DNA from 3 places in the Pelotomaculum schinkii genome. Region 2 is predicted to be linked to each of the others. Evidence: riboswitches for the same ligand, from Rfam matches in the RefSeq annotation. Region 2 holds a riboswitch; each other region holds the start of a gene.
The links. A riboswitch is a leader RNA that binds a small molecule or an ion and turns the genes downstream of it on or off. The one in region 2 is predicted to bind cyclic di-GMP.

Region 1 (8,032 bases), on a different contig from region 2:
CGTTCAGGTGTCTTTGGCAGACGCCAAGGCGACTTTTCACTTTGCTCCGGAGCAGCTTGACCTGTCAGCAGTACGGGAAGCGATTGAAAAAGCGGGTTATTCGACCGACATCCCCCTTCCCGCGACAGGCCAGGAAGAAATCACGATCCCTGTTTACGGCATGACCTGCGAGCACTGTGTACGGCGGGTGACCAAAGCGCTTGAGAAATTACCGGGTGTGGAAAATATCCGGGTTTCTTTGGCTGACAGCAAAGCTCTATTTGATTTTGACAGAAATCAGGTTAGTACGGAAGACATAACCCAGGCGATTGAAGAAGCCGGATATTCGACCAGGCCTGCTCCAGTAGAAGCGGCAGCGGAACAACCCCCACCAGAAGCAGCCGGGCTGCCTGACCCATTGATACTTCCTGAGACTGTCAGTGACAATCCTTCAATTGACCCGGGCGACCATGCTCAAAAAAAGCAGTTTAAAGTTCGCGGCATGACCTGTGCCAACTGTGCCTTAACAATAGAAAAAGGCGTGGGCAAGATGAAGGGGGTGAAATCTGCAGCGGTTAATTTTGCTTCAGAAAAGTTAACGCTGGAATTAGACCCCTCTGTTGTCTCACAAGAGGATATTTTGGCCAAGATTAAAGACCTGGGCTATGGGGCCCAAAGTGAGGATAGTGAAGGCGGCAAACAGCAATTTAAAGTAAGCGGGATGACCTGCGCCAATTGTGCCTTGACCATCGAGAAGAAACTAAAAAGTACTCCCGGTGTACACATGGCTGCAGTAAACTTTGCCAATGAGACGGTGACTGTAGAATTTGATCCCCAAACATTAACTTTAAATGATGTCTTTGAACAGGTCAGGGACGCCGGCTATATTCCCCTGAAGAACAAGGACGAAGACCCGGACGATCGCAGTGCGATCATAGAGCGCAACTGGCTCATTTTCAGTGTGATCCTATCTGTGCCTATTATGCCGCTCATGTTTCTCCCCATGTCGAGGCCCACAATGTATACGATCCTCACCCTGGCCACCATTGTGCAGTTTACGGCGGGCTGGACCTTTTATCGCGGCGCTTACCACGCCTTGAAAAATCGCTCGGCAAATATGGATGTCCTGGTTGCCATGGGGATTACAGCCGCTTACGGGTATAGTCTGATGACGACTTTGCACATGTTCTTTCCCAACCTTTTCTTCGAAGGGCCAAATTTCTTTGACACGTCGGCTTTGCTGATTACCTTTGTGCGTTTCGGGAAATATTTGGAGGCTAAAGCAAAGGGCCGCGCCGGTCAGGCGTTAAAACGGCTGTTGGAGTTACAGGCCGATAAAGCGCGCCTGCTGATAAACGGCGAAGAAAAGGAAGTAGCCGCGGCTGATCTAAAAACCGGCGACGTTGTAATTGTTAAACCCGGTGAAAGAATACCGGTTGACGGCGAGATTATAGAAGGACAAGCCAGCATCGACGAGTCCATGCTGACCGGGGAGTCCATTCCCGTTGACAAGGGAGCCGGGGATCCTGTCATCGGGGCTACCATTAACCGTTCCGGCAGCATTAAAGTGCAAACTGCCAAAACAGGCAAAGACACGGTGCTTTCCGGGATTATCAAAATGGTGGAGGACGCCCAGGGGGTTAAACCGCCAATCCAGCGCTTGGCCGACACGATCTCCAATTATTTCGTTCCCGCAGTGGTAACCCTGGCCCTGATCACTTTCCTGATCTGGTATTTTGCCCTGCACAGTACCTTTGTTTTCGCCTTTACAGCAGCGATTGCCGTGTTGGTCATCGCCTGTCCCTGCGCGTTGGGGCTGGCGACTCCGACGGCCATCATGGTCGGCAGCGGCGTCGGCCTTAACCGCGGCCTTCTCTTTAAATCCGCAGCGGTGCTGGAAGCCATCTCCAGCTTACAGGCCATCGGTTTTGACAAGACCGGGACACTCACAAAAGGTACTCCTGAGGTTACGGATATCATTGCGGTTAATCCCTTCAAAGAAAAAGGCCTCTTACAAATAGCGGCAGCCGGAGAAAACCCCTCCATCCATCCCCTGGCTCAAGCGGTCACAAGTCGCGCCAGGAAAGAAGAAGTAGAAATCTTGGAAGTGAAGGATTATCAAGAGGAGAGCGGTTACGGGATAGCCTGCTCTTACCAGGGGCAGCCTTTGCTTATAGGCAATATCAAGCACATGCGGAAACACGGGATAGATGTAAGCGCTGTCGAAGAGGAATACACGCGCCTGGCGCAAGAAGGAAAGACGACGATGTTTGTCTCTCTTGACGGCCGCGCTATCGGGTTGATTGCCTTGGCCGACGTCCTTAAAGAGAGCGCCAGGGAAGCGATCAAACGCCTGCACGGACTGGGCCTTAAGACTTTCATGATCACCGGGGATAATAAGAAGGTGGCCCATGTAGTCGGGCAGGAGGCCGGTATTGATGAGATTGCCGCCGAGGTCCTGCCCCAGGATAAGATCAATACCGTGAAAAAATATCAGGAACAAGGGCTCAAAGTGGCCATGGTCGGCGATGGCATTAACGATGCCCCCGCCCTGGCTAAAGCCGATATCGGGATCGCCATCGGGTCAGGCACCGACGTGGCCAAGGAAACAGGCGATGTTATTTTGGTGCGCAATGACCTCCTTGATGTGGAAAGGGCGATCCGCTTAGGCAGGAAAACCTTAAATAAAATCAAACAAAACCTCTTCTGGGCTTTGATTTACAACGTGATTGGCATTCCTGTGGCAGCCGGCGTCCTTTATCCCATAACCGGAAAACTCCTGCCGCCGGAATGGGCCGGGCTGGCGATGGCCTTTTCCTCTGTATCCGTGGTGACCAATTCCCTGCTCCTTAGCGGATACGGCAAGAAATTAATCGATTAAGCTTATTTTCCCGCTGCTGCTTGGACCTCTTTGGAGATCACGCGCCGCCTCCTTTCATAAATGTCCTTAGATTCAAGTTCATAAAGCTCCCTGCATATATATAATCTGCCGGTTCATACTACCTTTGCCATATAGATGGACATAACACTGCGCTTGCGCTTCAACCTGATATAATTAGGGGATTTTGCGGAAAGTAAAATCCGGTAAAATAAGGAGTGGAAATCATATGGTTTTTCATTATTGTCCCATGGAGCCGGTTAAAACATCGTTTAACTTCTAAAGTATTGTTGAGGAATATATATAATGGGAGAAATATTTAGTTTGGAATGGATACCGGCAACCGCCGGTTTTTCGGGATGTGTGCTTTATTCGAAGTTAATCGAACGACTTTGGCTTGATGTTCGTAAATTACGAATTCCACTTAACAGACTGCCGGCATCTTTCTCGGAATTCCGTATTGCGCTTTTTAGTGATATTCATCTGGGTTTTTTCTTTTCGGGAAAAGATCTATCATCAGTTGTAAAGGTAGTTAATGAACTGAACCCGGACACGATCTGTTTTACCGGTGATTTTCTAAACTCGGTTTCTTCCTTGAAGGCGCTTGAGTCAGGGGTTGCAGCTTTGGCAGAATTGACAGCTCCTTTTGGAAAGTATGCTGTTTTGGGAAACCATGACTATATGGCAGGTCCAAATCATGTGATCAATGGTTTGGAACGGGGCGGCTTTCACGTGCTTATCAATAAGCATGCAGCAATACAAAAAGACGGTGACAGGTTATTTCTAACCGGGCTTGACAGCATTTCGAAAGGCAAGCCTAATCTGGAAACAGCTATTCATGGAATACCTGAAGCCGCCTGCAACATTCTACTGGCGCATGAACCCGATATAGCTGATGCAATCAGCAAATTTCCGGTAAGTTTACAGCTTTCCGGCCACAGCCACGGCGGCCAGGTACGGCTTCCGTTCATTGGTCCGGTAATCACCACGGGACTGGGGAGAAAATACCACTCCGGTATTTACAAGATAAATGAGTTAATACTTTATACCAATAGAGGATTGGGGACAACAGTTCTTCCGGTCCGTTTCATGTGCCGGCCCGAGATAACAATTATTACGCTGGCGCATAACCTTCCCTGAAAGCATTCCAGTAAGCTAACCGCGAACTGGACAGTTTTTGCTATAAGATGGCCGCTTCAGGAATATTGACGCACCCTTCGGCTCGAAAAAAGAACCCAAGCGCTGAATATCTAAAAGCAGATAGGGAAAGCTAACACTAATATTCAATCCGGAGGGCTATATGATGAGGGGAACCTATTATGATCCCGGTAAAATGGAGTCGAGAGCCATCGATATAGTTGACAACGTCCCTTTAAATGCTACAGAACTCGCCGCACTTTGGAATACGTATATGCATTATACGATGTTTGTCTGGATCTTTAAACACTTCAGCCAGACAACTGAGGATAATGAAGTAAGGATGATAATGGAGGACGCTGTTAATATATGCAGCAAGAGAGTAGACAGGGTTATTGAACTCTTTAATAATGAAAACCTGCCCATACCATCCGGTTTTACCGATAACGACGTGAATCTGAACGCTCCCCGGCTTTTTACGGATCCTTATTACCTCTATTATATGGTTAACGCGAATAAAATCGCGATCGGGATAAACGGGTTGTCTTTTGTAACCTCCGGGCGCGCTGATATTCGTGATTTCTATGATCATTGTATCAATTCAAGCATCCACCTATATAACAATACGGTTAACCTCCTATTATCAAAAGGCATATATATCAGGCCGCCTATCGTAACCACTTCAAAAGAAGTCGATTATGTAAAGAAACAAAATTTCTTAGGCGGGTTCCTGGGTGAGCGAAGGAGTCTTCTAGCCCAGGAAATATCGGCGCTTTTTTATGGCATTATCACCAATAACATCGGCAAAAGGTTATTAATGGGATTCAGACAGACGGCCAGATCCGGCCAGGTACGAAAATTTATGGACCGGGGAGTAAACCTGTCAAGCAGATTAATAGATACTTTCAGCTCATCTCTAACCCGTGAAGATGTGCCCGATCCAGTGCAGTGGGATTTCATGGTTACGGATTCAACAACCCCGGTTTTTTCAGATAAGTTTATGATGTATCATACCACGCTGATTATTTCCGCCGGTATATTAAACTACGCCGCGTCAATGGCAACAAGCCCGCGGCATGACTTAGCGGGCCATTACACAAAAGCTCTGGCTGAAGTGGCCAATTATCTTGAAGACGGTATCAATATCCTTATTGACAACGGCTGGTACGAAGAGCCGCCCAGAACTGTAGATCGCAGGGAACTGGTAAACGAGCCAAAACATTAAAAATAAAAGGGCTTTATTTAGATAAGGATTATCGGGTTCAATTTACTCTACGTATGTGATTTGTATACCCTTCTCTTTGGAAAGGGTACTGGCCAGGCTGGCCATATTTATTAAATTATCAACAGCAGTAGTAAGATAAGAGTCTGATGTACCGACCCTATGTCCTCTTGCTATACCGGCAACAATGGTTATCGGTACTCCACGCTCTTTTGTTGATACTTCTATTTTGTTAATTATCTTAATGGCCCATTCTCTAGAGCATTCAATATCTTCCGTGGTAACCGCCATAAATTCATCACCCGCATAACGCCCGGGAAAGTAAACACCATTTTCCGTACTTTCCGAAAGTAATCTTCCTATAATCTTCAGGCAGGTGTCTCCCCTGACGTGACCGTACTTTTTATTGATATCTCCGAAATTATTGATATCGAAGAAGATAATTGTTGCTTCCTTCCCATATTTAATAATATTTTCCACAAGGTACCTTAAATAAATTGTTTTTTTAAGGCCGGTTAACGTATCTTCATGCTTACTTGCCTCAGTCAGAAGGGTTTTTTTAGTGACAATCCCTACTAGTTTGCCGTTCTCTATTACAGGCAACCTTTCAACCTTTTTTTCTTCTATTAGATTAATTGCATCCCAAAGTGAAGTGTTTGGACAAATACATACCGGGTTTTTGGACATAGCGTCTGCCACAATACGGTTCATATGAGAACGCCGGGTATCTCTTGAGGTAATAATTCCACACAGTTTACCGTCCTCCAAAACCGGAAGTCCGCCAACACAGTTTTTTTCCATTAATAAGACGGCTTGTGCGACACTGTCCAGAATATCAACCGTAATGACAGGGGTCCTCATATAATTAGAAATGCCGGACATCAGAGTTCCACCTCTAGATTAATTGCAAGTACAATGTCAACATGCGCTTTTAATAAAGTCGTTTCAGATGCGACCTTATTTGCTTCACCTAAAATAATATCCAGTAATCTTTCATTACTGATCATTCTTGATAGTGACTTGCGGACAACTACCGCTTCCAGAGGCCCTTCTTCAATAATATTTATTTCGTACTGACCAGGACACATTAAATCTACCGTTCTCTTTACAGCTTCCGGGCCTATGGGAGCCCTCCTCCCGATCAGCAACACATCCTGAATTGGTGGAATCTCAAACTCGCTTATCTTCATTGAAAATAGTGCTTTTCTTCCGGGATCAACAGTTTCAGTATGCAAGTTGCAAACACCCCCTTTCTCTTATTTTTAAACAAAGTATTTAATTCCTTCATCAACTTATTAAGCTCGTTTAGCAAAGGACATACCCCTTCCTGAGCTGTTCTAGAAAAGGGCGTAAAAAAAAAGAAATTACCAGACCATTTCTTGCAACCAGACAATCACCTCAGCCAAAAATGATAGAGACTCATAGCTTTGCGTCCCACCCTTTCGGAGCGGACTGTCCTTTAAAAACAGTTGGTATATTATTCCGAAAATATTTAGTAAATTATACAACTATGTATATACTTTTATCAACAGTCCTGAATCTAAATTGTCTTCGGGTCTGTCGCTTAGCGCAGATAAACGCAATCCTCATTAAAAACGTCATGGAACTTTGTGGGAAGCCTCCGTAGGTCTTGCGGCCATTAATGCTTATTAAAACTTATGCGATTTATCAATAATCAGCCGGTACCCACAGGAAGGGGATTATCCCCCTTCCCCGGCCCGAATCTCTTTCGTGAAGTCTATTAATTTAATTGCGCTATTTTATCAAGCAAATCTTTAGCCTCTTTATCTTCACTCAGGTCATAGACCAATCCCAGGCAATACCTTGCCATATCGAACTGCTTATCTTCAAAAGCCTTTTTGCCCAGCGCTGCCGCAATTCCCAGCACGGGCTCGCTGGCGCCGACTTGGATGAAGTGCTCCTGTATGGTTTTAAGCACCGCCTCTTGATCAGGGGACTCTATTTTTTTGCCGGTTTTTTGAGAAATATAGAACAGTTCGGAGGCCACCGCATCGTTTTTTTCAAAATCACTGCTCAAATGGTACATGTTGATGGCATCAGCATAGTTTTCTTTTTCAATAAAATAGAAGCCCATATTTCGGTAACACCTGGCTATCTCTTTTTTGGTGGTGGCAAAGGATAGCGCCTGCCTGGTCAAATTAAGATATTCATCAAGATCACCGGTCAGCTTATGGGCTTCTGCCAGCTGAAAATATGCATATAAATTTACCGGGTTGCACCTGACCGCCTGGTTCAGCGCCTGTATGGCAGCCTTCATATTATGTTCCTGCATATAAAGGAATCCGCGGATGATATACATATCACTGAAATCATAGGGCGCCGGTTTAAAGTTTTTCGTTGGCTTGAAAAAATGCTGATAAAGATATGCTTGAAACATGTTTTTAAAGCTAAAATAATCATTCTCTTGATCTGCCTCAAGAAAATCCTCACAGAACCGGATCAAAGAGTCCATCATGACTGTGGCTTTTTTATATTGTTTTGTTGAAACCAGGTATCTAACCTCATCATACAATACGTCTATGCGTTTACCATCTTTGTAGAAATCTGATGCGACCGGTACCTTCTGCTCTTCAGGCAAAGTATCGTACAGGAGCCTTCCTATGGCGCGCAAAATATCCTTTGACAGCTCATGAGACTTGTAGATATCAGCCTGTTCCCTTAAATATGGTACATCTTTTTCACTGTTTCCGGTCAACCCGCTGGTGATCCTGGCAAGTATCTTTTCGTATTCCATGACTGACCTCCAAAGTTAAGTTGTCGACAATTCACTTCCCTGTTGCCTTTCTTATTTTTAT
Region 2 (8,032 bases):
ATGAACTCGAACTAAAATTCGTGCCGCCACGTTTAGCAAATGGGTTGTCTCATAACACGCAAATACGCTCTTTAGGAATGGGGGTCAGGCTATACTTTGTTCAAGCCTGACCCCTTGGACTTAGATGATTACGGTGGCGCCGTCAAACTTGGTGAAGGAGAAGCCGCTAAAATCCTCATTGAAGGTCCTTCTGTAATCCTGCAGGATCCCGATAGCCACCGCTTCACCTAGTTTGAGGCCTTCACTGGCGTCAGAACGCCAGTGGATGCCTGCGGTATCGCGGCCAATGGCGATATTGGCGGCCAGTTTGTTCAATTCCCCGCCTACCGTCAAAGGCGGCCCTGCGTAAGGCAACAGTGTGAGACCATCATCACTGGCCACAACCGGGTTGGGGATAATAAAGGATTCTTTGAAGAACGCCTTCAACATCGTGATCCCGGCTCCGGCAAAGCAGGCGTGACCGGCGGGATAGGCCGGATGAGTCGGGCAGCCTTCCGCATAGGCCTGGGGCAGCAGGTAGGAGCCAAACTTGTCGAAGATTTCGGAAACCGCTTGCGAATTGAGCAGCTCCGGATTAATCGGGTAGTTGGCGGCGCCCGTCAGACGGTTTTGGACGCGCCCTCCGAACTCCTCGGGACGCAGCCGGCGATGGACCAGGAATTTCTGGAACCAGGCCGCCACCTGGGATGCCCGCCCTGCCCGGGCCACAAAATCCAGAATATTTGGGGCGCCGAAGGTGACAAAACCAATCTGGGTTGCCGAACGTAGATAGGGGTTGGTTTGGGCCAGGGCGACCTGTCCAAGGCCGAGCAGGATCAAACAAGCGACGAGAGTACTCTGGAAGGGAAAATCCCGGTGTACATATTCGCCCAGATCGCGGCCGTTGCGGATGTAGCGGGGCCTGGGGTCGAATTGATTCATAGTTGCCGGAGCAAGTCCGTTCTGGATGTTCAACCATTCCTCATACCCGGTCAGGTGGTCATCGCCGGCCACCGTAGTGCGATACCGCTGGACGAAGGGCGTAGACCCCAGGACAAAGTCCTTCCACAGGAACTGGGAAATATAGGGCCCCACCAGGTCACCGGGCGTATTCCCGCGGAACAAGGTCCCCGTGGTAACGGCGCCATTGATTTTAGGCCCGCGAAAATCCGAGAATTTCGATAGATCAGTAGCAGCCGCGATAGTGAGCGGATCGGTGTCGTAAGCATTGAAAGGCACATCCCGGGTTAGCGCCTGCCAGTAAAGTTCGGCCATTTCACCTGCAAGCCAGGCGCTGCTGAAGGCCGGCGGCGCAATCATACCCAAATGGTGGGAATCAGGTCCCGCCATCTCAAAGGCATAAGCGGCCTGGGGGTTGGTGAGCTTGACAACGCCTCCCAGGGGTATAAATTCAAAATCGTCCGGGTTACCGGTGCTTAAAGCCCTGATGAAGTCCTGATAGGCATTGAGGTTAACCTCACCCAACTGATTGTGCGGCAACCCCTTGGAATAGTTGCCGATTTTGTTTGGAAAAACAATTTCATCACCGTTGCATGGATGGCCCGGGAGGGGAAGGTCCTTTTGAAAAAGGGCCGCTTCCTGGCGGACTTGAAACGCCTCTTGCTGGCGCTGCCGTGCGGAGGCCGGCCCAATTTCGCATGATGCCAGCATATTAATGTTCAAATCCACGGCCTTTCCTCTGCTGCTCCCCTCATTAATATTTGAAAAATCTTCGCTCATCTGAGTTCACTCCCTGATACATGGTTAATTACATAATATGTTAATATATCGAATTTGTTCCTGTTGCTATGTATCAGGGGCTGTCAAGGGGACGGAGTTGTTGTCATAAGTTAATAGATATGACAATGGGAACGGTTCTCGCTGTTAAAGCTGACGGAGCCTCCGTCTATTTTAGCGGGGCAAAGCTCAGGATGAGCTGCCGAAAGAATGTAGAAGAGGGTTTCTCTTCTCATGCATCATGCGAATTCACTCTCTTCATTTTTCCCCTTAAGACAATTTAAGGGCGGTTACTTTGACCGCCCTTTCGTGTTTAGTTCAGTGAAGTGACTTCATGACGTAGTTCATCCAGCGATGCGACATCGAGGAGATGTTCTGCCAGTATATCAATTTGGTCAACCGAAAGTTCTTTTATTCTTCCTAAAATATCATGTGGCAAAGCGCCAAAACGTTTTTCGGCTAACTTTACAAATATTTCTTGTCGTCCTTCCAACCTACCTTCCTGTCTACCTTTTTCGTGCCAGGATGTTGTGATTTCCATTATCTTCCGCACCTCCTCCGAAGTTAATTCCTGTGCTAATCATTGTTGAAGCGACTGTTCTTCTTTTAGGGTCAGAACGCAGTACTAAAAACGCTTACTTTTAGTCAATGGAAAATCCAGACAAGATTTTGTAATAGTTAGACGCGATTCTACTATTTTTTGACAATAAGCATAGACAATCAGCTTTAATATTGCTAACTTATAATCGACTCCATTTTTCCGCTTTAGTCCATTCAAGGGGTTGGTCAAGGCGATGGCTGGCCCGTGGACGTAGTGCCTTCTATTGTACCGTACTCATACCAGGCGAATTATTTGTTTTTCAGGTTTTTGTTTTGAGCTCCTCTCAAAACTCGATCCGGTTTATAACTCCCAATAAACCGGGTCAATTTTTTCTTGTGGGGAATAATGTGTGATAGCGACAATATAAATATGGAATAAGAAGATCTTGGATGATGATAAAAAACCTTCTAAATGGTGATCAAACTAAGATGAATAATGAGGTTAAGGTTGAAATAAAAAAACTCTTTAAAGAGATAATGGACGATTGGCTGCTGCAGTTTAATTATTTTATAGAAGTAGGCTCAATGGACCCTTTGCAGGCTGAACAAAAGGCGCTGCAAAAGTACAGAAGCTGGGCCACACAACTTGAAACCCTGCTGAAAGAAGATTAACGCCCTTTGTGATTGAAGGGCTTTTTTAATTCATCATTTCCAGCACGAAAGCAATTGCCGCCAAAATCAGCAGGCAGGCAAAAGCCACGTTGAGGTTAAGGCGGTTTTTATACAGGAAATTATTGATCCTCGTTTTTGCCCTTCTATAGAGATTTTTCTTTTTCTTTTTGCGGATCATGATAAAATAGTAGCATCCGTTTCAGTAAATTATTGAAAATGTATATTCTTGTTTTCACAGTCGGATCCTGCCCGAAAAACCGGAGAAGAAAGAAATTTTAGGAGTTGTTGCCTTTGTCCCTGCTGCTGTTTTCCATCCGCAACGCTTTTCGCAAAAAAGCTGTGGCCGCCCTGGCGGTACTCGGGGTGGCCTTTGGCTGCGCCCTGATGACCTTCCTCTTTTCCGTGACGACCGGGATGGAGAAACGGGTGGAAACGACGTTTTCCAACCTGGCGGGCCAGATCACGATTACCCAAAAGGGTTCTATGTTCGGCGGCCTGCTGCAGGGTATCGGCTCCTCCTCTATTCCGGTTTCCTACATTGATATTATTAAGGACGTGCCCAATGTAAATAATGTGACGGGGCAGGTTACAAACATCCTGCGACCGGCAGGGGCAACGATGGTTCTGCCGCTGTTCGGGTACGGAGTGAATGAAACGAGGACGGAGATCGGTCCTTTTCAGAGAATTATAGAAGGGACTGCGCCTGCCCGTGACGATGAAGTGGTAATCGGCAAGAGCCTGTTGGAGTATCTTGCGTTCTTAAACGTTACCTATCAAATCGGCGGAGTTTATACGTTTGAGATCCCCGGTAAGGAAGCGGACAACCTGAACCTTAAGGTCGTCGGCGTTTACCGTACCGGCAACGAACTGCTGGACGGCGGTTTCAGCGGCACGGAGCAACTGGCCCGGGATATCGGCGGCCTGAAGCCCGGCAGTTTATCGGCCATCAGCGCCCAGGTCGGGAGCATGGAATACGTCGAGGAGGCCGCCCGGGAGATTGAAGAGCGCCTGAGCGGGAAAAAGCCGGAGGTGCAGGTCGTGGCGCCGCGGGAACTGCTGCTCCCGCTTAACAACGTGCTCCGCGTCCTGAAGCAGTTTTTCCTGGCGGTTTCTTCTGTGGCGGTGGCGGCCGGCAGCCTTACGATTATGGTGGTGATGCTGCTGTCGGTGGTCGAGCGCAGGCGCGAGTTCGGCATTCTCAAGGCCCTCGGCTGGACTCCGTGGGACATAGCCTGCATGGTGTTGGTGGAGTCCATAACTTTAAGCCTGCTCGGCGCGGGGATCGGGGTTGCCCTGGGGTACGGCGGACTGATTGCGGTCAAGGAGTACCTGGCCATCGACATCGGCGCGCCGGGCTTAAGGGTGGCCGCGCTGGTTTGCGCCTGCGGCGTTCTGGTCGGCGCGGCGGGTGGCCTTTACCCGGCCTGGCGGGCTAACCGCGCCGCCCCGGCGGAAATCCTGCGCGGGTGACCATGGGGACGGCTTTTAGACGGGAGGAGTCTTTCGATGGCGGATATATTGATATCGCTTAGAAATGTGGAGCGTATTTACGGGCGGGGATCTTCCGCGGTCAGGGCGCTGTCTGTAGACCGGCTGGATATTGACCGGGGAGACTTTGTGGCCGTGACCGGCCCGTCCGGGGGCGGCAAGACTACCTTGTTAAATTTGCTGGGGGCGTTGGACCGGCCCAGCCGCGGCCGCGTCATGGTCGCCGGCAAGGATATCGCGGGTCTGGGCGAGGCGGCGCTCTGCCGCTACCGGCGGGAAAAGGTGGGGTTTGTTTTTCAATCCTACTGCCTGCTGCCCACCTTGAGCGCGCTTTCGAATGTGCTGGCCCCGTCAATACCTGAAGGATACGGCCGTCGCGCACGCGACCGCGCGCGGGAGCTCCTGCGCCGGGTGGGCCTGAATGGCGCCGAAAAGCGCCTGCCAGGCGAGCTCTCCGGCGGTGAACAGCAGCGGGTGGCCATCGCCAGGGCGCTGCTGTTGGACCCGGAGCTGATCCTGGCGGACGAGCCCACGGGGAACCTGGACTCGGCCAACGGCGCCGGCATCATCGAACTGCTGAAAAGTTTGCATGAAACGGGGAAGACGGTGCTGGTGGCCAGCCACGACCAGCGGGTGGCGGACGCCTGCGGCAGGGTTCTGCGCTTGGTGGACGGCAGCCTGGTTAGCTAAGTGCTTTTTTACTGTTTTTTGATATATTTTTTTAGTAAAAAAATATTGCATAATGAGGATGATTATAGTAAAATGACATCGGCAATATAGCAGTATATTTTTTTGCAGGGCTAACCCACCGAAAGGTGGGGGCGCAAAGCCAACGGACCTAAAGCATGGAAGCTAGGGTGGCTGGGTTGCTAATAAAGGTTGCAGCAACTTAGCCGTTTTTATTTGACCAGTGAGCCAGAAAAAGAAGCCTTTTTCATAAATAATATACATAAACTAATAATAGGGCTAACCCGCCGAAAGGCGGGGGCGCAAAGCCGACGGGCCTAAAGCATGCGAGCTAAGGCGGCCGGGTTGCTGATAATCATTTTGCAATCCGGCTTTTTATTGTTGAAAAGAAAAACATTTTATGTAGGAGATGGATAATTATGATAAAATAATTTACAATCTAAAATATTAACAGGGGGTCATTGGCAGTGGGAGAGGAAAAGGTGCCGAAAACAGCTTTGGGGAAAGCAATATCCGTTATTGGCGTCACTGTTTGTGCATTTCTTGTGTTGGTTTTGATCGTTAATGTAACGTTTATTGTAAGGTCATACATATATCCGGATAAGGTCCCTGATTTTTTTGGGTATAAGCCCTTTATCGTCCTCTCCGGTTCCATGGAGCCGACAATTCTGGCGGGAGACCTTATTGTGACCAAGGTAGTAGCGCCGGAGCAAATTGTCAAAGACGATATTATCGCCTTCCGCGCCGCGCAGAACACGGTCGTTACCCACAGAGTGACCGACGTCCGGACTGAGGACGGTTTAACCTTTCTCACCAAGGGCGACGCTAACACCGGCGCTGACGCCAAGGCGGTGAGCGTGGCGGACCTGGAGGGCATCTACCTCTGGCGCGCCGCCGGGGTCGGCAGGTTTGCCATGTTCCTGCAGACGCCTCTCGGAATGCTGCTTTTTGTTATAACACCTCTCTGCTTGTTTATCGTTTACGATATAACGTCGCGCAACAGGCGCAACAGGAAAAAAGCGGATCGCGAAGCTCAGCTGGAAGCGGAACTGGCGGCGCTGCGGGCGGCAAAGGGCGGAGATAAAAAAATTGAATTATAGTAAAATGTTAACCCCTATTTATTTTTAAGGGCTAACCCGCCGAAAGGCGGGGGCGCAAAACCGACGGGCCTAAAGCAAATCAGCTATGGCGGCCGGGTTGCTGAAATGTAGCAACCCGGCCGTTTTTTTAAATACACTAAAAATTTAATTAATTGATGAATTGAGAGGAGTGATGAGCGGCGCCAAGGTCAAAGCGGCAAAATGCACTCATCTAGCACGGAAGGAATTTATCCAAAGAAACGGCCTAAAAAAATAAATGAGGGAAGGAATGATAAACCAATGAAAAACCCGGGCAAAACCGTCAGAGCCGCCGTACTGCTGCTGGTGCTCTGCATGATTTCCACAGCAATGATGGGCGGCACCTTCGCCAAGTATACCAGTGAGTATGATGGGGAGGATATGGCTCTGATTGCCAACTGGACACTGACACCCACTGTGATCAGAGGAGCAGGAGAAAATACAATAACATACGACCTCGGTGACGCTGACCTTGATTTATTTTCCCACACAAAGAATCATATGCTGAGGGAAGATGGACACCCTATCATCGCACCCGGCGTTGATGGCGATTTTGTTCTCAACATTGCAAACACAGGTGATGTCGCAGCTGAGATGACTTTCGATTTTGCGGTTAATGACGTTTCAGTTACTGATAATGAGATAACAATTGCAGATGTTCCTCCTATTGAGTATTCTCTAACAGGGAATGATGACTGGTGCAATCTATATGATCTTAAAGACAGACTTAAAAATGCAGCTTCAGCAGGAGAAGGTTTTAGCCCGATGAGTAATGTACCCCAAACAAATGGCAAGGCGAAAGCGACAGTGTATTGGAGATGGCCGTATGAAGCCTCCACGACTGTATATACTGATTCTACAGATGTAAATGACACCACTCTGGGCACTAATTCTGCCATAGATGACCGTACAGAATACAAACTAACTATTACCGTGAAAGCAACACAAATTAATCCTAATCTTTAGTAGATACACCTATCCACCTATAAGGAGAGCCTTCGGCTCTCTTGCGGAAGACGCAAAGCGCGCGCATTTGCGTCTTCCGCAAGAGAGTTATATGAGCATAGCGCTGCAGCCTAACTCTGCAACAGGAACCGGCCATGTAGGTGCGATTTCAATCGCACACGGCGCGGCAGCGCCGGACTTGTATGGATCTGCGCTAAAAGAGTGCGAATGAATCCGCACCTGCATTTCTTCCGGAAGGGAGTCATATAAGATTAATTCTGCCAGCCTTAACTCTGCACCGGAAACCGGGGTGATATCGTGGATCAGGCGATGAATAGCGAGAATGCGGAGCGAAGGCGCAAAAACTTCATCCTGGCGGTCATCATCACCATCATCGTGGTGTACGCCGCCGTGCCGACCTACGGGATCATCCGTGACATCAGCACGGGCGGGCATGTTTTTGTTTTGAGATCAAACCTGCCCGATGTGCAGGTGAAACGCCCCGTCCTGGGGTTTATCGGCAGGCTGTATCACTTTTTTTCCCCGCAGGAGGAGGTTACGGTCCCTGTTGAGCAGCGCATTGATTTAATGGGCCGGGTCGTCTACACCGACGGGACACCCTTTGCCTACGGGCTCATTGAGTTCCGCAGCGACCCGCGCTATACCAGGACAGACAGCCAGGGCTACTTCATCTTTATTGACGTCGACGAGGGTTCCCATACCATCAGCGTCCTTGACGAAGCCGGCAACGTGCTTGCAAGCTGCAAGGTCGATATTGAAAGGACGGCCGGGACCGAGGACGCGGAACTCGTCCGTCTCCCCGACGGTACCATTGTCTTTCAAGTGGCGGTGCATGTCAAGGTGCT
Region 3 (8,032 bases), on a different contig from region 2:
CAGCATAATAATGTGCGCAAAATCCCGGGCGTAAGGTAAAACTTCTTCACTTGCCCCAAAGAATATTAAAATCGGCTCGGGGAAGAGCAGGTATATTACGGCTATAATGACTGGCAATAAAATTATCATAACCATGGCATTGCCGGCTACCTTTTCGGCTTCTTCCATTTTCTGCTGTCCTAAACGGATGGAAATCAATGCCGTAGCGCCGATTCCGACCAACATGGATACAGCCATTAGAATAATCATAATGGGGAAAGCCACAGTTGTTGCGGCGATGGCGATAAAGCCGATCCCACGCCCTACAAATATCCTGTCGACAATGTTGTAGAGTGCGTTAATGAGCATAGCCACGATAGCGGGCAAGGAAAACTTCCACAACAGACTGCCTATATTTCGATCGCGCATTTCTAAGCTTTTTTCCATTTTGTCAACATTCACCTTTTAAAATTTTTTCATGAAGTCTACTGCATATTGCAAGCTGGCTACAAATTGTTTTATTTCTCCGGGATCTACGCCTCGGAAAAAAACACTCAGGCTTCGGGTGTGATCGTCCATAATTTTATTCATTTCATCTCTGCCGGCAGCACTGAGTGATATTAATAGCTTTCGTCTGTCGCAGGGATCAGCGCGTCGTATAATCAGGCCCATATCTTCCAATTGATCTATAAGGGCAGTCAGACTACCTTTTTCTATATCCAGCATTTTACCGATTTCAGTTGGGATCAGGTGATCATGCTGGTATAAAATACTGATAATCTTGACCTGGTTTTTTTTAAGCCTGGGATTGCCGTCATAATGCTGGCGGAACCGGCATAGAAACTTTTCATGAAACATACCTATAAAGGAAAACAATAAATTGTGCAATTCTTTAGCTTCCTGGAAATTCATCAGCACCACCCCTGTTGGATAGTTAGAATACTAACAATAAGAATACCGACATAATTTATCATATAAAGGCTTCTGCGTCAAGGGCATAAGCCCATAGGAAACAAGGATCTTCTAACTCTAAACGAAGCCGTCGGGTTTTGGAAAAGTACCGGCTACTGCTCTACCTGAAGAAGCTGCAGTAGCTCCAGCTTTGGTATACGTAGCAACGAACCTCCACCGGGGGATAATACAACTTCAATTTCGGTAAACTATATATGCAGACATACAAAAGGCCTCGCTCTCCGCAGCGGGGCTTTTGTGTTTTACAAAGAAATACTCAGCTAATATCAATCTTTTTGGCAGGTTGATAATTTATACTATAAAGTTACGCCGCTTAACTATTGCCTGTCATTATTCTTTATGGATTTTAAATAGGATGTTAGTACTTCCTGTAAAAAAATTACTTCATCAATTCGTTTTCTTGTAATTAACATAATAATCAAATTATGTAACGACCGGTCAAAACGATTTTCAAAATTTACCAGGAGATGATAAGGCTCTACCTCCAAAGCCTCTGCTATTTTGGCTATTGTTGCCAGGGAAGGGTTTCTTTGTCCCCTCTCAAGATATCCAAGATATGAACTAGTTATGCCAATATCCTGAGATAATTGATTTAAAGTTAAACCTTTAGCCTTTCTATAATGCCTCAGATTCAATCCACATGTTTTCAAAATATCAACCATATTTTACCTCATTTTTATTTATCCCTTGAATGAACAATTAAATTTTAATATATATTTTTGCCCTTCCCAAAAAAATAAATTCAAACTATTGATAAATGTATACTCATAGTTGTATAATTTATTGAATATTTTCTAAAAAGCATACCACCTGTTGTTTAAGGGCAAACCACTCCGAAAGGGTGGGACGCAAAGCTAAGACTCTTATCAGTTATGTTTACTGGTGTGATTGTCTGGCTACAAGAGAAATGGCTTGGTAATTTCTTTTTTTATGCCCTTTTCTTTAACAGTTTAGGAAGGGGTATGAGCTTTTGCTTAACGAGATTAACAAATTAATGATTGCATTAAATAATTATGATTTTGAAATTTATTGTCATTCTATTAGCGTTAGTTATATTGCATGTCGTATTGCATATCATCTGGGATTACAAGATAAAGATATTTCGATAATCACTAATGCAGCTTTATTACATGATATTGGCAAGGTTAAGATTGACAAAAGTATATTATCTAAAAAAGAACAATTAACTGGCAGGGAATGGAGTATTATTAAGAGACATCCTGAATCTGGAGTTGTTATGCTGAAGCCTTATTCCTGGGCTAAAGAACTCCTTGTATTAATTTTGTACCATCATGAACGATGGGATGGAAAAGGATATTTCGGTGTCGAAGCAAACGATATACCTCTAGGGGCTAGAATAATTGCCGTTGCTGATGCTTTTGATGCAATGAGAACCTCCAGGCCTTATAAAAAAGGAAAGGCATGGGATGAAAGTTTAAGTGAAATTGAAAAAAATTCTGGAATGCAGTTTGATCCCTATTTGACAGAAAGACTAATTCGATTAGCATATTTGATTTTCTAAATGAAATGGTGGTGTTCTAATTTGCATGCTCAAAAGGTTGAACCTGGAAGAAAGGCGCTATTTTCGATGAAGTTAAGCGAGTTTGAGATTCCGCCAATTCAGGATGTGTTATTGATTGGAAGAAGAGCTCCCATAGGTCCGGAAGCCGTAAAGAGAATGATAGATTTAATGTGTCCCGGTCAGTACGAAATACATTTAATTGAGGAAGGACCTCTCGAAGCGGTAGTAATTCGTAAGTCACTATCAAAAATGGTTAGTAATGAAAAATTACTGGAAATTGTTTTGAATGAAGCAAATAAGGTTGCATCTGAAACAACATTATTAAAAGCACAGGTTGATATTGTGCTTGCGATTAGTCTAGAGGTGGAACTTTAATGGCTTCCATTTCTAATTATATGAGCAGTCCTGTCATTACGGTTGATATTCTCGACAGTGTCGAACAAGCCGTCTCATTAATGGAAGAAAACTGTATCGGTGGACTTCCAGTTTTAGAGGACGGTAAACTCTGTGGAATGATCACTTCAAGGGATGCCCGGCGTTCTCATATGAACCGTATTATTGCAGACGCTATGTCCAAAAATCCAGTATTTGTTTATACAAATACGTCCCTTTGGGATGCAATTAATTTAATGGAAGAAAAACAAGTAGAAAGGTTGCCTGTATTTGAGAGCGGTAAACTAGTAGGAATTGTTACTAAAAAAAGTCTTCTGGCTGAGGCCGGTAAGCATGAAGATACGCTGACTGGCCTTAAAAAAGCCCCATATTTAAGGTATATGGCAGAAAATATTCTCAGCCAGGGGAAGGAGCTTACGGTTATCTTCTTCGATATCAACGGCTTCGGAAAAATAAATAAAAAGTACGGTCACGTTAGAGGAGACATCTGCCTAAAAATTATAGGACGATTGCTTTTAGAGAGAACGGAAAATGGTGTTTACTTTCCGGGACGTTATGCCGGAGATGAATTTATGGTGATTACCGCAGAAGATACTGAACGTTCTAAGGAATGGGCCATTAAAATAGTTAATGAAGTAGCAGTACTAACAAAAGAGTTTGGAGTACCGATAAATATTGTTGCTGGTGTAGCAAGAGGAGGCAGTGACGGTACATGTATAGGCTCTTATTTTGCTATTGCTGTTGATAATTTGATAAATAAGGCCAGCTTGGCCAGTACTATTTCCAAAGAGGAAGGAATACAAGTCACATGTATTAAGGGAGAACTGAAATAGACTATTTTACCCTTGCTTTGGACTCCAGCTGGCAGTAGTAGTTACCCGTAGGTATCGGCGGGTATTTTGTTTTGTCTTTAATTAATTAAAGATTATTTGGATTTTGACGAATAGTATAGTAGTTACTAAGGGGAGATGAATTAAATCAATCAGCAATCCAACGAGGTTTTCGCGAAGAGCATTGGTGAACTAGAAAAGCAAATCCACAAATCTAAGGGGATATCAGTTCTTGCGGCACAATTGAAAGAGCGGCTTTTACCTCTGGGTATAGTACTTTTATTTGTGATTATGCTTACAATCATATGGAGCCTGAAATGTGAAGTTTCTTATTTGGGAGCTACAATATCCCAGCTTAATAGTGAAAATGCATCACTCAAGGAACAAATTTATGCACAAGCAACACAGATATTGCCAACCACAAAAACTTCTGACGATAAAGATGTAGATGGATTTATTTTCCATGTCGTTCAAGCAGGCGATTGCTTTGCAACTATTTCTGAGCGATACTACCAAGAAGTTGATTACACTTCTGAATTAGCAAAATTAAACGGATTGACAATTAATTCGACATTGCATATTGGACAAGTTATAAGAGTCCCAAAAGATAAACCTGATTTAAAGAATAATCTGTAGGGCTATTTTCTTTCGGGAATATTATAAATAATAACTTATTCATTATTTGGGTGAAACTCATGAAATTAAAGGAAATACGCAAACGGTTGGTTTCATATGGATATCACCCCGACGAGGTTGAATACGCGATTGCAGAAGTTCTCCAATATAAGAGTCCTCAATCACTTAAAAAGATTGATTTTAATATACTACGAAACATGTTACAGGAAAAATCGGAGGTAACTAGAGCTAAAAAAATCTAACTTGTTGATTATAAGGTAATTATATTTAATCAAGCTTAATTACAGCAAAGTAATGAAGATTTAATGAGCCTTCGGGCTTTTTTGTTTTTGGGAGTTTATACGGATAAAGTCCGAACGGAGGGATAAGCTAAGGAATAAATTATATTTGGTGGGGGTACGGATCAATGCCAAAAGCTGACGAACTACGATCAACCAGGGCAGAAGAATTACGAAGGATAACTGCCGACCGGTTAAGAAATTTCGACGCGGGGGATATTCGGGATGTAACGGCCGAGGAGTTGGAGGAATTATGTGAAGCTCCAGGGGACCTTGGTTGTTCGGAGCAAACAAATACCGTAATTCCCAAAGAGGATACTCATCCCATGAAAAGGTAAAGGATGTTGACCGTTCCTTTCTTCATAGAAAAATATTCCCACTCCGAAATTCCTGCATCATCGACCCGTGACTAGATGGTCTCCCACCCCCGGCAGAGGGATCTCTACAGGCGTAAATTCCCGGAGAACTTCCGGTACTCAAATTTTAAGCAAGGCTTCTTGTATATTTCTTCAGGTTGACAGCAGCATTAACGTCACGGTCATGCTGCGCCCCGCAGGAAGAACAGTCCCATTCACGAATAGACAGAGGCATGCTATCCCTCACATGGCCGCAACATGAGCATGTCTTGCTGCTGGGATAGAAACGGGGAGCAAGTGTCAACACTGACCCATACCACACAGTCTTATAGGTGAGTTGTCGCCGGAATTCTCCCCAGCCCACGTCAGCGATATGCCTGGACAACCGGTCATTTTGCAACATCCCGCGGACATTCAAATCTTCGAGCACGATCTCTGACTTGGTTTTTGCCAGCTCTGTCGTGAGCTTGTGCATGAAGTCCTGCCGGATGTTGCGGATGCGCCGGTGAAGACGGGCTAGGTCAAGAGCGCTTTTCTTCCGGTTGTTGGAGCCTTTCTGTTTCCTGCTGTGTTTCTTGGATAATCTCTTGAGTCTTTTCAGATACTTGCCCAGTGGTTTAGGAGCTTCGATCTTCGTCCCGTCAGACATGGCGGCAAAATGGTGCAACCCCACGTCAATGCCAACAGCATCACCGAAGACAGGTTCAGGATCTGGAATCGCTACCTCACAGGAAAAGCTGACAAACCAGCGATCCACTTCTCTGCTGACGGTGGCCGAGAGAATCCGGCCACCTATCGCTGATTCTTCTTTGAGACGGATTATACCCAGGCGGGGAAGCTGAACGGCTTTCTCTTCAACCTTGATTGCGCCCGTCAATCGGAAAGAGTCATGGACACCTTTCTTCTTGAACTTGGGAAATCCGATCTTCTCTCCTGCTTTCAGACCAGTGAAAAAGTTTTTGAATGCCCGGTCGAGATCCCGCAGGGCTTCCTGAGGAGCACACTTGGAAACCTCATACATCCAGGAAAAATCTGTCTGTTTAAGTTTATTCAACGCCCGGTGTTGGGCCATAGCATTAGTTGACTTCTTTTCCGCTTGATACAGCTCGATCCGGCGGGCTAGCCCCCAGTTGTAAGCGAAGCGAGCGCATCCGGCATGCTTGGCAAGGAGGATTCTCTGAGATATGTTTGGTTTTAACTCATACCGATAGGCACGGTTAATTATCATTCTCTAAGGCCTCCATTGCTTTTTTTACCTTGTTCTTTGCCGACCTGCGGCCATATAGCCGGGCACAGAAGGATGTGAGAACTTCAATCATATCTTGAACCAGATCATCTTTCATTTCAGACTGGTCCATCACGATCACCCGTCTACCCTGGACAGAAAGACAGCTTTCCACGTATTCAAACACAAACCGCATGAGACGATCACGGTGTTCAACCACAATCACTCGTATCTTAGGATCTGCAAGTAATTTCATCAGTTTTAGGCGGTGTCCGTTCAGACCGGATCCGATCTCTGTTACGGCTTTACCGATTTCCCAGCCTTGTCCGTTTGTATCAAAAACTATTTCTGCGCCGGGGAAGTTGTCTGCTAAAAGCTTGAACAATTCTTTTACTTCTGTCTCGGTGAAGTAAAACAGCACCCCTCCTGAAAAGAACAAAACATCGGACGAACCGGTTGAGACTTCCTTTACCCAGGCCGGGTCAAGCATGGATCCCGCTATGCATTTTGAACGTGCGCCTTCCGGGATTATTTTTTTCCTTATTTCTATGACGTCGGGGAGGTCCAGGTCATACCAGCGCGATTTACCGTTGTCGATACGGAAAAAGGTAGTGTCCAGGCCGGCGCCAAGGTTTACCACAGTGGCTTCAGAATGATTTGATAAGAAGGCTTTAATCGTTTCATCAAACATTTTTGCTCTTGTGATCCATCCAACATTAAAAAAATCGCTAAAAATCTTTTCTACGCCTGCAAAATCATATTCGACTATTTGTTCCACAATTTCAACTGCTTTGGGGTCGCTTAAAACCGGATTGCCAATTTTGGTTAGTTTGGCCCTCCCCATAAAGGTAACAGCAGCGTCCCTTGGACGTTTGTCAAATTAATTTTCATTTTGTTCTTCCTCTCAAATCAAAGTATCAAGTGGCTATATGATTAAAATGGATGTGTCTGCGGCGGTTGCCGGTGTGCCAACATGGAAGAGACATGTGCCCTTTATAGGGATATGTAGAATAATCCTTGGTGGGCGCATAAAACCTATAAGCTCTTGTTGTCCATAGAACGGTACTGCAGCGCCTCGGCCACGTGGCCTTCCTTAATCAGTTTACTGGCAGCCAGGTCAGCTATGGTTCTGGAGACTTTGAGGATGCGGTCGTAGGATCTTGCGCTCAGGTTTAGCCTGCTGAAAGCGTCCTTGATCAACGCCTTGGCGTCCTTGGTAAGTTTGCAGTACTGCCTTATCTCTCGCGGACCCATGCCGGCGTTACAGGTTGCACATGATGGTTTGCTCCGCAGCGTCCCGGCTGGTTCTTCTGCGGAAAACCTCTGCCGTTGTATTTCCCTGGCTCGTTCCACCCTGTTTTTAATTTCCCTGGAGCTTTCGCCTTGGGGCTGTTGTGATATGTCTTCGTAAGGGAGCCTTGGCACCTGAATATGGAGGTCAACCCGGTCCAGGAGAGGTCCGGAAAGACGGGAAATATAGCGCTGTACCTGGAGCGGGGAGCAGGAGCATTCCCTGACCGGGTCGCCGTGATAACCACAGGGGCAAGGGTTGAGCGCCCCCACCAGCATCAACCTGGCCGGGTAGGTCAGGGATGCGTTAATCCTGGAGATGGTCACCACGCCGTCTTCCAGGGGCTGGCGCAGCGCTTCCAGGGTGTCCTTGTGAAATTCCGGCATCTCATCCAGAAACAAAACCCCGTGATGGGCAAGTGAAACCTCACCAGGCTTGGGAATCCTCCCGCCTCCAATTATGCTTATCGTTGATGCGGTGTGGTGCGGGGAGCGGAAAGGGCGCCTGATTAACAACGGACGGTTGGCAGGAAGCAGTCCGGCCAGGCTGT

Region 1: another riboswitch for cyclic di-GMP. It lies ahead of Psch_RS12785 (hypothetical protein); the one in region 2 lies ahead of Psch_RS08450 (signal peptidase I).
Region 3: another riboswitch for cyclic di-GMP. It lies ahead of Psch_RS12265 (HD-GYP domain-containing protein); the one in region 2 lies ahead of Psch_RS08450 (signal peptidase I).

Annotation. Positions count from the first base shown of each region.
Region 1 is NZ_QFGA01000002.1:371,155-379,186, forward strand. It holds gene Psch_RS12765 (heavy metal translocating P-type ATPase) at 1-2,860, shown strand, start outside; gene Psch_RS12770 (metallophosphoesterase) at 3,164-3,997, shown strand; gene Psch_RS12775 (DUF3231 family protein) at 4,158-5,219, shown strand; gene Psch_RS12780 (CBS domain-containing protein) at 5,262-6,098, opposite strand; gene Psch_RS12785 (hypothetical protein) at 6,098-6,451, opposite strand; cyclic di-GMP riboswitch class I at 6,594-6,683, opposite strand; gene Psch_RS12790 (tetratricopeptide repeat protein) at 6,958-7,971, opposite strand.
Region 2 is NZ_QFGA01000001.1:1,827,800-1,835,831, reverse strand. It holds gene Psch_RS08485 (hypothetical protein) at 1-15, shown strand, start outside; gene Psch_RS08480 (vanadium-dependent haloperoxidase) at 121-1,650, opposite strand; gene Psch_RS08475 (DUF4351 domain-containing protein) at 2,030-2,257, opposite strand; gene Psch_RS08470 (hypothetical protein) at 2,707-2,928, shown strand; gene Psch_RS08465 (hypothetical protein) at 2,954-3,106, opposite strand; gene Psch_RS08460 (ABC transporter permease) at 3,220-4,398, shown strand; gene Psch_RS08455 (ABC transporter ATP-binding protein) at 4,435-5,106, shown strand; cyclic di-GMP riboswitch class I at 5,205-5,290, shown strand; cyclic di-GMP riboswitch class I at 5,371-5,456, shown strand; gene Psch_RS08450 (signal peptidase I) at 5,571-6,203, shown strand; cyclic di-GMP riboswitch class I at 6,223-6,308, shown strand; gene Psch_RS08445 (hypothetical protein) at 6,483-7,187, shown strand; gene Psch_RS08440 (hypothetical protein) at 7,485-8,032, shown strand, end outside.
Region 3 is NZ_QFGA01000002.1:264,249-272,280, reverse strand. It holds gene Psch_RS12280 (MATE family efflux transporter) at 1-426, opposite strand, end outside; gene Psch_RS12275 (MarR family winged helix-turn-helix transcriptional regulator) at 445-891, opposite strand; gene Psch_RS12270 (helix-turn-helix domain-containing protein) at 1,269-1,613, opposite strand; cyclic di-GMP riboswitch class I at 1,764-1,855, shown strand; gene Psch_RS12265 (HD-GYP domain-containing protein) at 1,922-2,473, shown strand; gene Psch_RS12260 (hypothetical protein) at 2,495-2,848, shown strand; gene Psch_RS12255 (CBS domain-containing protein) at 2,848-3,699, shown strand; gene Psch_RS12250 (LysM peptidoglycan-binding domain-containing protein) at 4,030-4,332, shown strand; gene Psch_RS12245 (hypothetical protein) at 4,739-4,948, shown strand; gene Psch_RS12240 (RNA-guided endonuclease InsQ/TnpB family protein) at 5,094-6,194, opposite strand; gene Psch_RS21170 (IS607 family transposase) at 6,184-6,576, opposite strand; partial or broken gene Psch_RS21430 (class I SAM-dependent methyltransferase) at 6,577-7,035, opposite strand; gene Psch_RS12230 (YifB family Mg chelatase-like AAA ATPase) at 7,227-8,032, opposite strand, start outside.